Regions from separate parts of the Lactobacillus sp. ESL0791 genome, predicted to be linked through region 1. Evidence: predicted binding sites of a transcription regulator. Region 1 holds the regulator's gene; each other region holds the start of a gene.

Region 1 (7,008 bases):
TACCTTTTATTCAGTATCAGGATTTTTCCTATTTTAATTTATCTTTTAAACGCTCAAAGAACCCTTTTTCCTGTGGTGTGATCGAACCGCCACCGGCCTTAACAAATTCAACTAAGGCTTCTTTTTGCTTTTCGTTAATTGATTCTGGTATCTGCACTTGAACCGTTGTGACTTGATCACCATTACCATTGCCGCGAAGATAAGGAACCCCTTGGCCCCTAATCGTAAACTTCTTATTCGGCTGGGTACCTGCCGGAATCTTCAGCTTGCTTTCGCCGTGAACCGTTTTGACATTGATTTCATCACCCAAAGTTGCTTGCGCAAAGGAAATCGGTACGGTCGTATAAATGGTTGTACCACGCCGCTCAAAGTCCTTAGATGGCTTGACCCGGTAACTAATATACAGGTCCCCGTAAGGGCCGCCATTTTTTCCGGCTTCACCTTGTCCTTCATAACGCAGCTGCTGGCCATTATCAATCCCGGCCGGAATATCAACCTCGATTGTATTTTTGCGGTCAACCGTTCCCTTGCCGTGACAGGTTTGACATGGATGCTGAATAATCACGCCGCGGCCATGACACTTATCACAAACGGTCTGCCGGCGCACAACACCAAGCATTGATTGCTGCGTAACTGTCATATAGCCGCTGCCATGACACTTATCACAGGTAACCGGATGCGTACCTTTTTCCGCACCGGTTCCGGAACAGGTTGAACACGTTTCACTGCGTGTATAGCTGACCTGTGTCTTTTTACCTTTAATTGCATCCATAAAATTAATTGACAAGGTGTAATCTAGGTCCTGGCCACGTGTTGGCGCCGTCGGGTTTGTTTGCCGTGCCTGACCGCCGCCAAAGAAGTCGTTAAAGATATCGCCAAAACCGCCAAAGTCACCATCAAAGCCGCCAAAACCACCTTGGCCAGAACCACCGCCGAAGCCGCCTTGACCGTTGACACCAGCAGAGCCGAATTGGTCATACTGGGCCTTTTTTTGCTTATCATGCAAAACTTCGTAGGCTTCATTTACCTTTTTATATTTTTCTTCAGCCCCTGGCTCATGGTTCAAATCGGGATGATATTTTTTAGCTAATTTACGGTAAGCAGAATTAATTTCTTGATCACTGGCATTCCGGTCAACACCGAGAACGCTATAATAATCTTCTTGTGCCATTTAACAAGCTCCCTACTTTCCAAAATAAAAGAACTACTCTTTGGGCAGTTCTTTCTAACTTGTTTAATTATAAACCCTTTACTTGTCCGGGTCTACTTTATGAAATTCACCATCATTAGCCGAACCGTTATTTGGATTGTCGTTTCCTGGTTGTGGGCCTTGAGGACCAGCCTGCGGACCTGCTTGTCCGGCTGCGCCTTGCGGACCACCATTAGCCTGATATAACTTAACGGCTAAGTCTTGGGCAACCTTGGTTAAATCATCTTTCTTCGACTTCATTTCATCAAGGTTATTATCCTTTTGTGCTTTCTTCAAAGCATCTAAGGCATCTTGAACCTTCTTTGTGTCGTCTTCAGAAATCTTGTCGTTGCCCTTAACATCCTTAAGCGTCTTTTCGGTTGAGAAGATCAATTGGTCAACTTCGTTACGTAAATCAACTTCCTCTTTCTTCTTCTTATCTTCCTCAGCGTGCTCTTCGGCTTCCTTCTGCATCTTCTTAATTTCTTCGTCAGATAAACCGGATGAACTCTTGATCGTAATCTTTTGTTCTTTACCAGTGCCCATATCCTTAGCGGAAACATTTACAATCCCGTTCTTGTCAATATCGAAGGTAACTTGAATTTGCGGAACACCACGCGGAGCAGCAGGAATGTCTGTCAGTTCAAATCTGCCTAAAGTCTTGTCATCAGCTGCCATTGGCCGTTCACCTTGTAAGACGTGAACATCTACGGCAGGTTGATTATCCGCAGCCGTTGAAAAGATTTGACTCTTCGAAGTAGGTATTGTTGTGTTTTTATCAATCAACTTGGTGAAAACACCACCCATGGTTTCAATTCCAAGAGACAGCGGTGTAACATCAAGTAAAACAACGTCCTTAACATCACCAGAGATAACCCCGCCTTGAATTGCAGCACCTAAGGCGACAGCTTCATCAGGGTTGATCGAATGGTCTGGTTCCTTGCCTGACCACTTCTTAACTGCATCCTGAACGGCCGGAATTCTTGTTGAACCACCATTCAAAATAACCTTGTCAATGTCATTAACAGTTAACTCGGCATCCCTTAAGGCATTGTCAAATGGAACCTTGGTCTTTTCAACCAAATCAGCAGTTAATTCATCAAATTTTGCACGAGTTAAATCAGCTTCCAGGTGTAACGGACCGGATTCACCAGCAGAAATAAATGGAAGGGAGATATGAGTTGAAGATACACCGGATAAATCCTTCTTAGCCTTTTCCGCAGCATCCTTTAGCCGCTGCATTGCCATCTTATCTTTGGTCAGGTCAACACCATTTTCATCTTTGAAGTTCTTAATCAGCCAGTCAATGATCTTGTTGTCAAAATCATCACCACCCAAATGGGTATCACCATTAGTTGACAATACTTGGAAAACGCCGTCACCTAACTGTAAAACCGAAACATCGAAGGTACCACCGCCGAGGTCATAAACCAAAACTTTTTCATCTGGGTTTCCTTTATCAAGTCCATAAGCTAATGAAGAAGCGGTTGGCTCGTTGATAATTCGCTTAACGTCTAACCCAGCAATCTTACCGGCATCCTTAGTTGCCTGACGCTGAGCATCGTTAAAGTATGCAGGAACCGTAACAACAGCTTCTGTGACCTTTTCACCGAGATAATCTTCGGAGAACTTCTTAATGTACTGTAAAATCATTGCAGAAATTTCCTGCGGAGTGTATTCCTTATCACCAATTTTAACCTTGTAACCAGCTTCACCCATGTGCCGCTTGATTGAAGAAACAGTGTTTGGATTGGTAATCGCCTGTCTTTTAGCAACTTCACCCACCTGAATTTCACCATCTTTAAAGGCAACAACTGACGGAGTTGTCCTATTGCCTTCTGGGTTAGTAATAATTTTAGGTTCTTTACCTTCAAGAACAGCAACTGCTGAATTGGTAGTTCCTAAATCGATTCCGATAACTTTTGCCATTTATAATCTTCCTTTCAATTATTGAGCAACAACAACCATTGCTGGTCTTAATGTTCTGTCTTTATATTGATATCCTTTTTGTAAAACTTGGACTACTTGGTCCTTTTGATCATCATTTTCCGCGGCAACCGTTTGCACTGCCTGGTGTAATGTCGGATCAAATTTGCTGCCTTTAGCGGCAATCTCAACAATGCCATGATCTTTCATCGCTTTAACAAGTGAATCAAGTGTCATCTGCACACCCTTTTGCAGCTGCTTTGAAGCGTCATCGTCAGCCTTGACGGCTAAGGCCCGTTCCAAATTATCCATTGCTGGCAAAATGTCTTTAGCTAGGCCTTGCGCCTCATATTTAAGCAGCTGCGCCCGTTCTTTGTTGTAGCGGTTCTGCATATTTTGCATTTCTGCTTCACTGCGCAGGTACTTGTCCTCGAATTCATCGCTCTTTTTCTTGGCAACTGCCAAGTCCTTAGCTAACTTTTGCTCAGCAGTAGGTTTTTCAGGCTTAGCCTTTTCTTTGGTCTGCGTTTCAGGTTTCTTCTTTTTAGAAGAAGATTTTTTCTTATCTAAATCTTTTTCACTAGGAAATTCCTCTTTACTCATTTCTAACCTCCCTATTGAAATCTACCGTAATAATCAAGCAACTTTTTAGCTAATTCATTTCTAAAATACTCAAGCAATGCAATTACCTGCGAATACGGCATGCTTGTCGGACCCAGCAAGGCAATTACGCCTTTACCATGTGAGCCAACGCTGTATTCAGCGGTTAACAGGCTGTAATCTTTCAACAGGTCATTCGGCAATTCTGATCCGAGGCTGACCCGTATCGGATAACGTCCGTTGGAACTAATGCCCATGTCCATCAAATCCGCAATCACATCATCGCGATCAACCAATTCATATAATGAACGTAACTGCTGCACATTGCTTTCAGCGGTGTTATTGAGTAGGTTGATCCGACCATCGACATACATCTGATCGCTTGCCGCATCTTTCAAGACGTCCTCAATCAAGTTGATTAATTCACTCACATGTTCACCACGAATATTGCCGCCCAATTTTTCTTTCAGCAATGTCGGCGTAATTTCTTTCAAACTTTTACCGACCAGTTCATCATTAATCATGCGAACTGCTCGTTCAATTTCATCGCCATTAACCCGGTATGGAAGCGGATAAACCTGATTCTGCACGTTACCATCACTTGTTACCAGAATTGCCATCACCTGCCGGTTGGACAAGGGAACAATCCTAAAGCCAGTAACCTTTAAGTCATTACTCTCCGGTCCCTCTGCAAACGCCGTGTAATTGGTTAAATCCGACAGAATCTTAGCTGCTTCCTGCACAATCTCGTTAACTTGATGAAACGGCCGGTCAAGCTGATTAACAATCTGCTCGTAAACCGATTCGGGTAAACGCAGCGGCTCAACTAAATTATCAAGATAATAGCGATAACCACTAGTTGACGGGATGCGACCGCTGGATGAGTGTGTTTTTTCAATTAAGCCCTGTTCCTCAAGCACAGCCATCTCATTGCGGATTGTCGCACTTGATACCTTAATCGGCAACTGCTTCATCACGGTTTTCGATCCCACCGGATCATGTGTCTGGGTAAAATCATTAATAATTGTTTTTAAAATAAGTTCTTGACGCTCGGTCAACATAAAAATCGCCCTCACTTTTAGCACTCTTACCTATCAGGTGCTAACAATTATATGATACTAGTATTTAGCAGAATGTCAAGCCGAGTGCTAAAATTATTGTACTTTTTCATAAAAAAATCTATCTGCAGCCTGTAGATAGATTCTCTGTCTTATTTTTGTTGTGCAAAGTAGGTTTCAATTTCTTGCTTATCTTTCATCATTTGTTCATGCAAATCAGCTAGGTTAGTAAACTTTATTTCACCTCGGGTATATTTATACCACTTAATGACCACAGGTTGATCATAGGCTTCCTGATTAAACCCAAATAAGTTTGATTCGATAAAAATTTTTCGGCCCTGATGAATTGTCACGTTATAACCCACACTTGTCATCGAATCATACCACTTACCTAGGATTTTGGTTTTAGTTGCATAAACGCCAATTTTAGGAAGAACTTTTTTCCCCTGCCAAACTAGGTTAACCGTGGGAAATCCTAACTTATGGCCATTTCTTAGCCCATGACCAACTATGCCGCTCATCACATAGGGTCCACCTAACAGTTCGCATGCCAGTTCCATTTGTCCGTTTTGGATTGCCGTTTTAATTTCGGTTGAGCCAATTTTTTTATCATCATAAGTTTGTTCGGGCACTTCAATAATCTTGAAGCGACCCTTGGCAAACTTAGGGAAATTCTTCATATTGGCAACATTTTTCGGCCCATAAGTATAATCAAAGCCGGCAATTACCGTATCCGCCTGCAGCTTGACAAGCACATTATCAACAAATTCTTGGGCTGTCAACTTGCTAAAAGCATCATTGAAATGCATAACGAGCAGGTAATCAACGCCTAACTTCTTCATCTTATAGGCTTTTTCGTTTAGATTATCAATGTAAAGAACGTTTTTTCCTTGATAGACTTCTTTTGGGTGCCGGTCAAACGTCATCACAGCCACCGGCAAGTTCTTCTTTTTGGCCTCTTGCTTTGCAAGGGCAATTAAATGTTGGTGCCCTAAATGGACCCCATCAAAAAATCCCAAAGCAAGTATCAATTTCTTTGGTAGTATTTTTTCTTTAAATGGATACGTTAAATCAATAATTTCCACTTCAGAAACCCTCATTTCGATTATTCATTTTGCAAGAGCATTAATGCGGGTACATAAAGCGTACCCTTTTTTTGATAAATTGCCTTAACCTTATTATTGTATCTTAATGCCAATTTTTCTGCACCGTTTGTGAGCGAAATTGCTGCACCATTTTTAACTTTTAACCACAACTCCGGCCTTAAATCTACTTGCTCGTATTCCCGAAAAAAATTATCAAGTGGCTGCAGCCAGTCAGTGATTCTTTCAGGTTGGGCAATAACCTGGTCTAATTTAACAGCCTGAGCAAGTGTAAAACCCGAACTCGCAGTTCTGCGTAACTTAGTCATCACGGCGGGAACACCAAGCTTTGCGCCTAAGTCATTGACGAGAGAACGAACATAGGTCCCTTTGCTGCATTCAATTACAAAACCAAAAGCTTCCTGGCCTTTCTCACCATCAAATTTTGGTTCACCAAGAAGCCGGTAAGATTGAACCGTTACCTGCCTCTTGGGCCGTTCCACCTCAATTCCTGCACGTGCGTATTCGTATAAATGCTTGCCGTTAACCCTAACAGCAGAATAAATGGGCGGAACTTGGGTAATTTCTCCCGTAAAGGTGGTCATTTGCTCCTGAATTTGTTCAGCCAATAAGGGACTAGTCAGGCTTTTTTGCTCCAGGACCTGACCTGAAATATCATAACTGTCCGTTGAATAACCAAATAATCCTTCACCCTGGTACTGTTTGTTTTTCGTATGCATCAGTTCAATTAATTTGGTTGCCTGACCAATCGCAATCGGCAAAACTCCTGTTACATCTGGATCAAGCGTTCCTGCATGCCCGATTTTTTTGATATGCAGGGCTTTGCGCAGATGGTAAACCACATCGGCACTGGTCATGCCCTCATCCTTGTCAATTACTAAGATTCCATTTAACATGTTTCCCTTTTCCTACCCGTTCACAACAAAAAAGCGCCAAATGACGCTTTCTAATTAATTATTCCGCTCTGCATCCTGCTTTTTTACTTCAGCAATCAAGCGGTCAATCTTACTACCATATTTAACAGAAGTATCGCGCTTAAAAATAAGCTCAGGAACTTTATAAACGGTCAAAACCTGTCCCAGCAGGTGCCGCATCATTCCTTTGGCTTTTTCCAACCCTATCGCTGCTTCTT
Region 2 (7,008 bases), 550 kb from region 1:
CTTCTTCCTTATTAACACCAGCGGCAGGATTAGCACCAAGCATCTGAGCAAAATTATCCCCTTGACTGCCGGTAACTTTGGTAATAAGCAAATCTAGGCCACCCTTACTTGGCATTACCTGAAAAGTAACCGGTACATCTTGAGTAAAGGTATGATCAGTATCAATTTCATCCAGTATCGAGTAAAAGAAATGTTGTATCTTATTTTTATCGCCCAATAAATCTAAAACCTTAAGGCCACGCCGTGCCAACTCATCTTTTCCTATTTGAACACGAATTGTGTTTTCATTAATATGATCAACGTGCACGAACTTTCACCTCCATCAATAAGATCTTTTACTTATTGTAGCGTATTTTAGCGACAAAATAAAAGTGTTAGCAAAAAAACTAACACTTTTCTCCAAATATTTAAGTAAATTACAAATTAGCAATCTTTTGCAATTTTTCTAGTTCCAACCTGCGTACTTTACGTGGCAAAAACCGGCGAATTTCATCTTCATTGTATCCCACTTGAAGCCTACGATCGTCCATAATAATTGGCCGCCGAAGCAAGCTTGGGTTTTTTTCTACTAAATCAAGTAACTGATCAATTGACAGGTCGTCTAGATTCACCTTTAACTGTTGAAAAGCTCTTGAGCGTGTAGAGATAATCTCTTCTGTGCCATTTTCCGTCATCCGTAAAATACGAATAAGCTCCTGCTTAGTAAGCGGTTCAGAAAAGATATTTCTTTCGTTAAACGGAATATCATGTTTCTTTAACCACGCTTTAGCCTTACGACATGAGGTACAACTCGGAGATACATACAATTCTACCATCTATTTCACGCTCCTTAGGATAATGCTGCTTTAACTGCATATCATTATTATAGCACAATTACTTCTTTTTTGTAAGCAATATTTAATATTAATTCTATGCTTTACATAATATAACCTAAAAATTAATAATCGGTGAATTTTTTGCTAAGTTTATCTAAAGAAAAATACATACACCAATAAGAGATGTATGTATTTGTGTGCTATTTATTAATTTTAGCCATTAAATCGTTAACTAACTTCTCGTTTTCCTCAGCTGTTTCTGAGACATAGCACGCCTTGTTAGCCAATTCTTTAATGTCGTCTCTACTGATCTTCTTCATTAAGCTTCTAATCCGCAAAATTGAAGTTGCACTCATTGAGTACTCGTCAAGTCCCATTGAAAGCAGAATTGGGAACATTGTGCTGTCGCCAGCGGCTTCACCACACATTCCGCACCAGATACCATTTTCATGTGCAGCATCGATTGTGTGCTTGATCAAACGCAAGATCGATGGGTTAGCCGGCTGGTAGAGATAAGAAACATTATCATTGCCCCGGTCAGCTGCCATTGTGTATTGAATTAGATCGTTGGTACCAATTGAGAAGAAGTCAACTTCCTTAGCAAATTGGTCGGCCAAAACAGCTGCAGCAGGAACCTCAATCATCATTCCGACTTGAAGATCAGAACCAACCTTCACACCTTTAGCTACCAATTGCTCTTTTTCTTCATTCAAAATTGCTTTAGCTTTGCGCAATTCATTCAAAGTACCAATCATTGGGAACATAATGCCTAACTTGCCGTAAGCTGAAGCACGAAGCAAAGCACGAAGTTGTGTCCGGAAAATATCCTCGTTCTTTAGTGAAAGCCGAATAGCCCGCACACCCAAAAACGGGTTCATTTCTTCTGGCAGATCCCAGTAGTCAAGGTGCTTATCACCACCAATATCCATGGTTCTGATGATGACTTGCTTGCCATCCATGCCTTCAATAACTTTTTTATAGGCTTCAAACTGTTCATCTTCGGTTGGGAAATCGGAAGAATTCATGTACAAAAATTCAGTTCTGTAAAGGCCAACTGCTTCAGCACCATTATCGTGAACACCCTGCATATCATCAGGTGTACCAATGTTAGCCGCAATCGTGAATTGCTTGCCATCAGCTGTTAGTGATGGCTCATCTTTCAACCGCTTCCATTCAGCCTTTTGCTCTAAGAAAGCCTTACTCTTTTGTTGATAATCAGAAACTTGTTCAGCACTTGGATCAACAACTGCATCCCCGTTCAGGCCGTCAACAACCAGTGTTTGCCCGCTTTGAATATCCTTAGTAATTGATTCAGTACCAACAACGGCTGGAAGCTCAAGTGAACGTGCCATAATGGCTGAATGTGCTGTTCGACCGCCAACATCTGTGACAAAACCCTTAACAAATTTTTTATTAAGTTGGGCAGTATCACTTGGGGTCAAATCATGCGCAACAACGATCACTTCATGATCGATTGCTGCTGGATTAGGCAGTTCCTTGTTAAGAAGGTGGGCCATTACCCGCTTCGAAACATCACGCACATCAGCAGCACGCTGCTGCATATATGCATTATCTGTCATTCCTTCAAAAATTTTAATAAATTTCTGTGCCGTTTCATCAAGTGCAGCTTCGCTGTTAATCTTTTGGTCTTTAATTTCGGTTTCAATAGCACCAGTGAATTCCGGGTCATTCAAAATCATCAAGTGGGCTTCAAAGACTTGTGCTTCATCTTCCCCAATGCTCTTCTTAGCAGCATCGCGAATTTTTTCAACTTCTTTAGTTGATTCGTCAATTGCTTTCTTATAACGAGCTAACTCACTGTCAGTATCGCTAACAGTGGTCTTGGAAAATGACAAATCAGGCTCTACCAAAAGATAAGCTGGAGCAACGGCGATCCCGTCACTAGCAGCAATTCCCTTTAAAGTCTTTGTCATTATTCAGCCAAACCTTCTTTTTCCATTGTGTCAGAAATTGCCTGAATAGCATCCTTTTCGTCATCACCATCAGCAGTAATTGTAACGTCGGCATTTTGACCAACGCCGAGTGACATCACGCCCATAATTGATTTCAAGTTAACTGACTTGCCGTTGTATTCCAAATTGATATCTGAACCAAATTTTGAAGCAGCCTGAACTAACAGTGTGGCTGGACGTGCATGAATCCCTGTTTCTGCAATAACATGAAAATTACGTTTTTCCATTATAATATCTCCTTTAAATCGAAAAAAATAAATCGGTATAAAATACCCATACAAATATTAGCCTATCATTTTTTTGTGATTAAGACAATAAAATTGTAACAGTTTACATCATTTAATCACTAGCTTCGGCGCGCGTATAAATGATTTTACCGCCACGCAAGGCCCGGCCGGTTATGTTTTGCCGTTTGCCATAGGCGCGTAATGCCGTTTGAAAGTCAAATGCGGTCTGTGGATCAACTTCATACTTCTCTAGCTTACCGTTTGCCAGCTCGTCTAGAATTTTTTGATAATCCACTTTAAACGCCCCACATTTCCCTATCTTACGGCTATTATTTCACTTACAGACAAAACAATTTTACCATACTTAGCATGCTTGTGAAAAAAATAATACTTAAGACTTAGCACTTGATTATTGAGAGTGCTAATTATATAATTTAATAAAATTGCAAAGTGAAAGGCGGTAATATAATTGCTCTGTCAAAATTGTCACAAACGGCCCGCTTCCATTCACCTGTTTGCGAATGTGAACGGTCAAGGGCGAGAAATTAACTTGTGTCAGCAATGCTACCAAGAATTGCAGGCACAACAAGGAAATAAAAATATGAATAATAATGATAACAACGGCTTCTTTGGTGATTTTAATGACATCTTTAATTCACTAAACAGTAATAATGCCAATAATATGCGTCAGGGACAAGGACCCCAGATGCAGATGGGAGGAAACGGCGGCAATGGCCGTTCACTGCTCGATCAATACGGAACAGACCTAACCGCACTTGCCAAAAAAGGCAAAATTGATCCGGTAATCGGACGCGACAAGGAAATTGCCCGGGTGATAGAAATCCTGAACCGCAGAACCAAAAATAATCCGGTTTTAATCGGTGAGGCTGGAGTCGGCAAGACCGCCGTGGTTGAAGGCTTGGCTCAGCAAATTGTCGACGGTTCGGTGCCAGCTAAATTGCAGGACAAGAAAATAATTTCTTTAAACGTTGTTTCCCTAGTTCAGGGAACCGGTATCCGCGGGCAATTTGAGCAGCGGATGGAACAGCTGATCAAAGAACTGCAGAATAGAAATGATATCATTCTTTTTATTGATGAGATTCACGAAATTGTTGGTGCGGGGAACGCTGAAGGCGGCATGGATGCCGGCAATATTATCAAACCGGCTTTAGCCCGCGGTGATCTGCAACTAGTGGGTGCCACGACGATTAAGGAATATCGTGAAATTGAGAAGGATTCGGCTTTGGCGCGGCGCTTCCAACCGGTGGAGGTTAAGGAACCATCAATCAGCGAAACCATTCAAATTCTCAAGGGAATTCAGAAACGCTATGAGGACTACCATCACGTTCATTACACGGACGATGCCATTAAGGCGGCTGCCGAATTATCGGCCCGTTACATCCAAGACCGTTTCTTGCCGGATAAGGCGATTGATTTGCTTGATGAGGCTGGCTCTCGGATGAACCTAACGATTCCATATATTGACAAGGATAAACTGCAGGAACGTATCAACGCTGCCCAGCAGCTAAAGCAAGACTCACTGAAAAATGAGGACTACGAAAAAGCCGCATACTACCGTGACCAAATTGAAAAGTACAACAAGGTAAAAGACCAAAAGGTTGACCCGGATAAGTCACCAGTGATTACCAGTAAGATCATGGATAAAATAGTTGAGGAAAAGACGGGGATCCCAGTTGGCGACATCCAGGCGCAGGAAGAAAACCAGCTGCAGAACTTGGCGGCAACTTTAAAGAAGCATGTCATCGGCCAGGACAAGGCGGTTGATCAGGTCGCCCGAGCAATTCGCCGCAACCGGATCGGTTTCAACAAGTCGGGTCGGCCAATCGGCTCCTTCCTCTTTGTCGGTCCTACCGGCGTCGGTAAAACGGAGCTGGCTAAACAATTAGCTAAGCAGATGTTTGGTTCCGAAAACGCGATGATTCGCTTTGATATGTCTGAATACATGGAATCATATTCTGTTTCCAAGTTAATCGGTTCTGCTCCCGGATATGTCGGCTATGAGGAAGCCGGCCAGTTGACCGAACGCGTGCGGCATAACCCATATAGTTTAATTTTACTGGATGAAATCGAAAAAGCCGACCCGGCAGTCATGAATCTTTTCTTGCAAATCCTAGACGACGGTCGCCTGACTGATTCACAAGGGCGTACAGTTTCCTTTAAAGACACGATTATTATCATGACCTCAAACGCAGGCCAGGGTATTAAAAAGACCAGTGTCGGCTTTGCAGCTGAAAATGATGCGGATGCTCCCGATTCTGCCAGAAATTCAATGACCCAGTTCTTCAAGCCCGAATTTCTAAACAGGCTGGACGATGTCATTGCCTTTAACGAATTATCTAAGGAAGACCTAATCAAGATTGTTAACTTGATGCTGACCAATACCAACAGCATGGTGAAAAATCAGGGCTTGCAAATTACAGTCACTGAGGATGCCAAAAAGAAATTGGTTGACGACGGCTTCAACCCAAGCATGGGAGCACGGCCGCTGCGTCGGACCATCCAGGAAGAAATCGAAGACAAGGTTGCCGATTACAAGCTTGATCATCCGCAAGCAAAAGAATTAGTCGCAGATGTTAAAAACAATGAAATTGTGATTACTGAACCGGCAAACGTAGTCAGCGAAGAAAATTATGCTGCCAAATAATTACTTGCTTACTTCAGAATTACATAAAAACATGCTTAGCCAGCAAGCATGTTTTTTTTTGTAAAATAAGCTATAATTAATAAAAAAGGGAGCAACAGAAACGGGTGAAATCCATGCACTTAATAGATGTAACCAATAGTTATGCAAGCTTAGTTCATAGTCAACTTAATTCAACCGATGTTAACTACGTCAAGGTTTATTCTCTTGGCAACACTTCGGTAATTTACACCGAAAGCAACAACGCGATCGGCATTGTTCTTGAAAACCACAGCCGGCGTGTCCGCAGGGAAGAATTTGAGTTTGTGATCAAGCGGCTTGTTAAAGAAAATGATCCTTCTTATCAAATAACAATTGATAAGAACCAACATGTCCTTGAAATTCATGTCAATAAATAACAAAAAAAGTGATGAGATAAAATTCATCACTTTTTTATTTACTATAACTTTTCTGTCAATTCCACGTCCGGGTACTTATCCTTGAAGAAACGTTCCGCAAACTGATTCTCAAACAAAAATAATGGCTGATCATAACGGTCTTTAACCAATAAATTGCGGCTGTTGGCCATTGCCGGATCAAGTTGGTCTGGCTTAATCCAGCGAGCAACCCGGTGACCAATGCTGGTCATCTCAACGTCTGAATTATACTCGTTTTTCATACGAAACTTAAAGACTTCAAACTGCAGCTGCCCCACCGCACCCAGAATATACTCATCGGTTTGATAATTGCGGTAGAGCTGAATGGCACCTTCTTGAACCAGCTGTTCCATTCCCTTGTGAAAGGACTTCTGCTTCATCACATTTTTGGCGGTCACGCGGACAAATAATTCCGGCGTAAATTCCGGCAAACTGGGGTACACGATTTTTCCCTTTCCGGCATAAATGCTGTCGCCGATCTGAAAATTACCTGTATCGTATAAGCCGACGATGTCACCAGCAACGGCATCCGAAACCTGCACCCGCTCACTGGACATAAATTCAGTTGCGCCGTTTAAACGAATCGGTTTATCGGTTCTTGCCAAGGTAACATCCAAGCCCTTTTTAAACTCACCGCTGCCAATGCGCACAAAGGCAATGCGGTCACGGTGGTGCGGATTCATGTTGGCCTGAATTTTAAAAACAAAGCCCGAAAATTCCGAATCGTCCGGTTCAAGCGTTTCATTTCCATTGACCTGATGACTCTCAGGTGCTGGAGCTAAATTAACAAAACTTTTCAAAAAGGTCTCAACGCCAAAATTGGTCAAAGCCGAACCAAAAAATACAGGTGTCTGCTCCCCCTTAGCAATTTTAGCCAAATCAAACTTGTTGCCCGCCTCTTTAATCAGCGTAATT
Region 3 (7,008 bases), 1.1 Mb from region 1:
CACATCGGCAATCATCTGCAACAGTAAATCGCTATTAGACCCTCCGCCAGTTACAATTATCCGGTTAATCTTTCTATCCAATTCACCAATCATCCCGTCAACATTTTTCTTCATTTCCAGGGCAATCCCTTCAAGAATTGCCCTGTAAACTTCAGCCCGGCCATCTTTACGTTCAATCCCCAGAAGCACACCGCCACCTTGATACGGTGAGCCGGAATCAAGAAACATTGATAAACCATTGGCGCCAGGTGCTACTTTAACAGCTTCCTGGTTCAAAACTTCTTCTGGGATCATACCTTTTTCTTTTGCATACCTGGCAAAAGGCTCACCTAACAAATCCTTGAACCAACTAATTGTCGACATGCCGCGCCAAATGCCCATACTTTCATAAGCGTATTTATTCGGTTCGCAAAACAGGTTAACCCAGTAATTTTTCGGATTTTTATTATTCTTATCACCAATTACCATCGAGGCAATATAAGTCCCAAGTGAAATAACCAGCGTATCTTCTTTTTCTAGACCAGCCCCTAGGCCTTCAACCGCCTTATCATTAGCTGTTGCTACCACGGGAATGCCTTCAGGCAAACCCGTGGCTGCAGCCGCTTCGGCACTTACAGTACCCAAGCTTTCACCCGGTTTTACCAAGTCAAAAAGCATATCCCTAGTTAAATTAAACTTCTTAATTTGCTCATCCGTACCCCACGTAAAATTATCCTTATCGATTGGGAAGTTAAGGCAGTTAGCGATTGTATCCCTAAAATTACCCGTCAACCTAACAGCCATATACCCGGTTGCCGTTGACATATACCTAATATTAGTTTCTTTTTCATTCTGTGGTAGACCAACCCGATAATCCAGCCAACTAATAACTGGATGGGCCAGATGACCGTTTTCATCCAACAAGGTCCTGCAAAAACGGATACTGCCTAAGCCAATTGCAATAATATCTTTCTTCTCTCCAGGAAACTTTGCTAATAAATCTTTGCTTGCCTCAATTAAGGAAGTCCATAAGTCATCATCCTGATACTCCACTTGCCCAGGGGCTGGGGACAATGTCGGCCGTAGATTTACTTTGGTTTTGACAACAATATTGCCTGTCAAATCAAATAAAACCAATTTGGTACTCTGCGTACCGCCATCAATTCCTAAAATATATTTACCCATAAATAGCGCCTCCTTTTATAACAGCGCTTACATTAGCTTAAAAAATATATGCAGCCGCTGGCTGCTTATCGTACTTATATTGGTGCGTTACTTTTTAACGCCTAAATTCCCAGGGCTGAAAGTATGCTTAGGATCAATTACTTCTTCTAGACCCGCTAAAATTTCGTGTGATTCATGCCCAATCTCTTCTTCATACCACGGCAATCTTTGCTTACCAATACCATGATGATGCGCACCAGAACCGCCAATTTCGTAGACAGCTTTCATAATCGTATTCCAAATGTCGTCATACTTGGCTAGCACATCTTGATTATTTTCACCTTTAGCAACAACAATAAAGTAAATATTACCGCCGCTTGCATAAAAATGTGAGCCGTGAGCCCAAAGCATTGCTACTTTACCTTCTAACCGCTTAGAAACTAGAGCAAGCATTTTTGGTAACTGTGTCCAATTGCCTGATACTTCAATCGCATCACCAATATAATTACCTGAATTACCTGCTTTCATCCAATCAGCATTATAACGGGTCTTTTCCCAAATGTTGCCGATTTCTGGGCCAATATCTTCACCGCCACGCTCTTTGGCAGTTAGCAATACCTGTTTTAATACTTCTGGGACAACTGTTTCTGCGCCCACGATGCCAATAATCATCAACACCTTCCCCTCCGAAGCTTTATGGTTAATTTTGGAGAAAAAGTTTTGCGATTCGGCGGGATTGTTGATCCGGATTACTGCAGGGACAATGTCTCTGCGGTAAAATTCACGAGCGGTATAAATCGCATCTTCCCAGCTTGAAAATTCAATTCCCCTAAATTCCCTGCGCTCAGGCAGCTTGGACATCCGTAAAGTTACTTTAGTAATAATGCCTAAAGTTCCTTCTGAACCAATAAATAGCGTAGGGATATGCGGACCAGTAGATGAACGTGGGATATTGCGGTTACTTAAAATTTCACCATTAGGTAAAACTACTTCCAGCGCCTGCATTACATTTTCAATATTACCGTACTTGCTGCTAAAAGTACCAGCTGATTTAGTCGCTACTAGACCACCTATGCTAGCTAAATAAAGGGATTGCGGATAATGACCTATAGTATAGCCACGCTTATTTAGATAATCTTCCAGTTCACTGCCAATCATCCCAGCATTAACTGTGACTAAGTGATCATCTTCATCAAAATCGACTACGCCGGTAATTTGCCGCATATCAATCGTCAAAGTTGGCTTGATAGGTATAATCCCGCCCAAAACGCCGGATCCCCCACCGTAAGGAATTACCTTCAGGCCATGCTCATTAGCGTACTTAACCGCTGTTTGCACTTCTTCCACATTTTTAGGGATAGCGATCGCTGTTGGCAAATGTTTCTGGATTTCTTCTTCCGACCATTTATGGCTAACAGCCCACCAATCAATCGCATACTTTCTTCTTACTGCTTTGTCTTCAATAATTTCCATGACTAACCCTCCATCATATTTTAAAATTATAGATTTCAATGTAACTATACAGCCTATCTGCCTAAATGTAAATATATTTTTATAAATTTATTAACTTTAATTGTTGTGATTTATATAACTAATTTATATAAATAAATATATATATAAAAATTAATAATTAAGTGATGAAGCGCTTTCTTTTTAAGAGAAACTTTTCGCAGTAATATCATATTTTACGTTCTTTAGTAGTCAACTAGCTTTTCTTCAAAGCTGAGTACAAGCATAGCTAATTTAGTTATCTTTGTGAAGATTTTTGCAATTTACATTCCCAATAATAGCTTAATTATGGGCATTTTAATTCTATCCATGATTTATGATAATGTAATTTTATTAATATTAAAACTATGGCAGTAGTCTACTGCCATGTGCCCATTTGTCACTAGATCAATTTTTAGTTTTTAAAGTTTTTTAAATTAAAAAATATTAACATGTTGCTTAATAATAATTTATCTATATATTTACTTAAAACCTAGAAATAGGAAAACTAATTAGTTTCATTGTAGGATCCAACTTTTAACCCTCTAAGCATAGTTGCCTAAAGTGCTTCAAATTAAATATTATTTTCAATCAACAGCATTTTACTTTGGGTCACTAAAATTTTTGACTATCAAATGATAATTTCAGAATATGATTGCAAATTGCACGCTCTAGACCTTCTAATTAATTTTCAAATTGCCTGATTTTTATCCACAAGCAATAAGCATTGATATAGCAGTGCTTTAAACTTAAAATTAGCACTCTAAAAATAAAAGTGCTAATTTCTTTCATTCTAAAAAGCAGCGGCCTATAATAATAATTGTAAGGAATGAAGAAGACAAAAACATCCCCTACCAAATAATGAAAACAATTTTTGAAAGGAAGCTTTTTTACTATGGCACATGACATTATGAATCGGCACAATGATATTTTTGACGCAATGAATGATTGGTTCGATCTTCCAAGAAACTTTTTCGATGATCGGGAATTGGCAAAGGTAATGCAGGCTGATGTCGCTGAAAACGACCACGAGTATGTTGTCAAAGTAGATATGCCCGGCATGGACAAGGATAAAATCGAATTAAACTACAATGATGGTATTTTAAGTGTTGCCGGCTCAAGAAAGTCCTTTAAAGACACTAGCGACAAAGATAAAAATATTATTCATAAGGAAAGAAGCGAGGGTCATATTTCCCGGAGCTTTAGATTACCAAATGTAGTTGCAAGTGACATTCATGCAAAGTATGATAATGGTGTATTGACGATCACATTGCCAAAGCAAAGTGCGGACAGCAATGATAATTCGATTTCAATCGATTAACTTATTTAGACAAATGCAAGAAGTCCCAAATTAAGCTGTCAATACAAAATAATTCTCTAGGAGCGAGTTCAACATTGAACTCGCTTCTTTTTTGGCCTAAAATATATCTTAATTTAAAATTAAATTAAAAAAGGAGCATTAAAAAATGAATCATGAAATAACCAGCCAAGAAATCGAGAAATTTTCTTCGGCTTTTAACAGTAATCCGCAGAACCAAACAATTGCCCGGGCTGTCCAGCGCAGCGGGATTCTTGAAGCTTCATATAATGAACGGGCGCAAACAGATCTGAATCGCGTTTTTTCAACCGAATTGGACACCGAAAATGTCACCGCGCAAAAGCATTCCGGCCGCTGCTGGGAATTTGCCACACTGAACTTTTTGCGCCATCTGTTCGGCAAAAAATACCATATTAAGAATTTCACCTTCTCACAAGCCTACAACTTTTTCTGGGATAAGATTGAACGGGCCAATATTTTTTACAATAAAATCATTCAAACTGCAGATCAGCCGCTGGATGCGCGCTATGTCAGAAATTTCTTGGATAATGCTGGGCAAGACGGCGGCCACTTCCAGCTGGCCACAGCCTTAATTAAAAAATACGGCGTTGTACCGTCTTCAGCCATGCCCGAAACTTTCAACACCAACGACACCGACGGCCTGCAGATTGTTCTGGGCAAGAAGCTCAGAAAAGATGCGTTGGTTTTGCGGCAGTTAAAACAAGAAGGCAAAGAAAAAGAAGTAGCCGCTGCGCAAGAAGAATTCTTAGGCGAAATTTACCGCATTGTTGCAACTGCGATTGGTGAACCGCCAACCAAGTTTGACTTTGAGTACCGCGATGATGATAAAAAATATCATCTGGACAAAGATTTAACACCGCTGTCCTTCTTACACAAATACTTAGGTGATGCTGACCTCGATGATTACGTTGTCTTGACCAATTCGCCTAACCATGAATATAACAAGCTGTACGGCTATTCCGCTGACAACAATGTCGAAGGCCTGTGCGAAATTCGGTTGCTGAACGTACCAATGGAATATTTGACTAACGCTGCCGTCAGCCAGTTAAAAGACGGTGAACCCGTTTGGTTTGGCAACGACGTTCTGCAGCAAATGCACCGCAAGAACGGTTATCTAGATTCTAAGCTCTATCAATTCAGCGACCTGTTCGGCGTTGACCTAGAAATGTCAAAGGCCGACCGCTTGCGTACGGGCGAGGCCCTCTATTCACACGCTATGACTTTGGTCGGCGTTGATGAAGATCAAGGCCATATCCGCCGTTGGAAAGTCGAAAATTCTTGGGGCGATCAAGTCGGTGACAAGGGCTATTTCGTCATGGACAATAGCTGGTTTAACGATTACGTATATGAAGTGGCTGTCCACAAGAAGTACCTGACAGAGGAACAAAGAAAACTTGCTGAAGGTCCAGTAGCGGAAGATTTGCCGGTATGGGATCCGCTGGGTTAGTTTTTAACATTAATTTACAGATAAGCAGCCGCGAATTTTATGTGGAATATTTTTCAAGAGTTAAGTGACAACTTAACCCTTTTTCTTTATAAATAATTGAAAAGATATTTGGCGTGACAGGTTAAATTGCTAAATTTGATTAATTTTCAACCTTATCCATTTGGTATAATACCTAAATAGGCAAGTTGTGCTTTTCTACCTAATATTTTTATTTAGAGATAGGCATAATGAGAAACAATTACTTAATATTATTAAAGGTACGGAAATTCAGATGGAAATAACAATTTTAAATAAAGGACTCTCTCCTTTGGTTGAGTTAACTTTAGCTAACGGCGAAACGGCCAAAATTCAGCGTGGCAGCATGGTTTACATGCAGAATGTCGAACTTCATGCTGAAATGAATTCAAATAATCATAACGGATTAGGCGGTTTAGTTCGGTCGGTTGCACGCAGTAAAGCAACGGGTGAAAGTATAATTATCAATGAGGTTAAAGCAACCGGCAGCAAGGCCTTGGTAGGAATTGCTCCTAATACAATTGGTGCAATCGAAACCCTAGCCCTTGATCAAGACCAGCAATATTATTTAAATACTGGCGCTTTTTTAGCAGCAGATGCAAATACAAGCTATGAAGCTGTGAGACAAAAGGGGCTTGACAAGGTTTTCTTTGGTGGAACTGGTGGTTTCTTTATCCTGCATACCACAGGAACCGGAAAATTATTAATCAATGGCACGGGTAATATTGTTAAAATGGAATTGACAGAAGACAACAATCTGCAAATTGACAATACCAATGTGTTGGCGTGGGCTGATTCGCTAGATTATAAAATCGAATCGGCCAGCGGCAGTATGGGTTTTATGTCAGGCGAAGGTTTCGTGGACAGCTTTTCCGGCCGTGGCATTGTTTATCTTCAGACCAGTAATCTTGAAGGATTAGCTCACTCTTTAAAACCATTTTTGCCAAGCAATTAGATAAGTTACCTACCAATACAGTAATTTTATTTTAAAACGCAAATAGGATATAATTTAAGAATATATTAGTACAGATAGGAGAATTTTATTAATGGCTCATAAATTAAGTATTCAAGAGCTTGAACAATTTCAAGCGAATTTTGCTAAAAATCCGAAAAATCAGGTAGTTGCCCGGGCTGCAATGCGCAGCGGCGTGCTGGAAGCATCCCGTAACGACCAGGTTCAGAGCGAACTAACCCGTGTCTTTTCCACCGAACTGGACACCGACAACGTCACCAACCAGAAACAATCCGGCCGTTGCTGGGAATTTGCCACACTGAACATTTTGCGTCATTTGTTTGGTAAAAAGTACAAGGCAAAGGATTTCACATTTTCCCAAGCCTACAACTTTTTCTGGGATAAAATCGAACGGGCAAATATTTTTTATGACAATATTATTGCTTCGGCCGATCAGCCAATTGATTCACGTGATGTCCGCAGCTATTTAGGCGGTGCCGGTGAAGACGGCGGCCATTTTCACATGGCAGCAGCGCTAATCGAAAAATACGGTGTTGTTCCATCATACGCAATGCCGGAGACTTTTAACACTAACAACACCAATGGTTTTGGCACGGCCCTGGC

Evidence for each region. The regulator HrcA, encoded in region 1, represses chaperone genes, less so after heat shock. The targets are predictions, from matches to a motif close to TTAGCACTCNNNNNNNNNGAGTGCTAA.
Region 2: the regulator HrcA is predicted to act here: its motif matches at 3,414-3,440, upstream of PT285_RS03840 (ATP-dependent Clp protease ATP-binding subunit).
Region 3: the regulator HrcA is predicted to act here: its motif matches at 3,387-3,413, upstream of PT285_RS01315 (Hsp20/alpha crystallin family protein).

The regions. Positions count from the first base shown of each region.
Region 1 is NZ_JAQTHU010000001.1:1,318,231-1,325,238, forward strand. It holds gene dnaJ (molecular chaperone DnaJ) at 29-1,171, opposite strand; gene dnaK (molecular chaperone DnaK) at 1,250-3,118, opposite strand; gene grpE (nucleotide exchange factor GrpE) at 3,137-3,718, opposite strand; gene hrcA (heat-inducible transcriptional repressor HrcA) at 3,730-4,776, opposite strand; gene ribF (riboflavin biosynthesis protein RibF) at 4,926-5,858, opposite strand; gene truB (tRNA pseudouridine(55) synthase TruB) at 5,879-6,772, opposite strand; gene PT285_RS06575 (ribosome-binding factor A) at 6,827-7,008, opposite strand, start outside.
Region 2 is NZ_JAQTHU010000001.1:764,013-771,020, reverse strand. It holds gene PT285_RS03865 (adaptor protein MecA) at 1-307, opposite strand, end outside; gene spxA (transcriptional regulator SpxA) at 417-815, opposite strand; gene ptsP (phosphoenolpyruvate--protein phosphotransferase) at 1,016-2,749, opposite strand; gene PT285_RS03850 (phosphocarrier protein HPr) at 2,749-3,015, opposite strand; gene PT285_RS03845 (hypothetical protein) at 3,128-3,310, opposite strand; gene PT285_RS03840 (ATP-dependent Clp protease ATP-binding subunit) at 3,485-5,680, shown strand; gene PT285_RS03835 (DUF1827 family protein) at 5,794-6,075, shown strand; gene PT285_RS03830 (peptide chain release factor 3) at 6,117-7,008, opposite strand, start outside.
Region 3 is NZ_JAQTHU010000001.1:257,933-264,940, reverse strand. It holds gene PT285_RS01325 (FGGY-family carbohydrate kinase) at 1-1,164, opposite strand, end outside; gene PT285_RS01320 (FAD-binding oxidoreductase) at 1,252-2,616, opposite strand; gene PT285_RS01315 (Hsp20/alpha crystallin family protein) at 3,527-3,952, shown strand; gene PT285_RS01310 (C1 family peptidase) at 4,098-5,417, shown strand; gene PT285_RS01305 (TIGR00266 family protein) at 5,689-6,387, shown strand; gene PT285_RS01300 (C1 family peptidase) at 6,479-7,008, shown strand, end outside.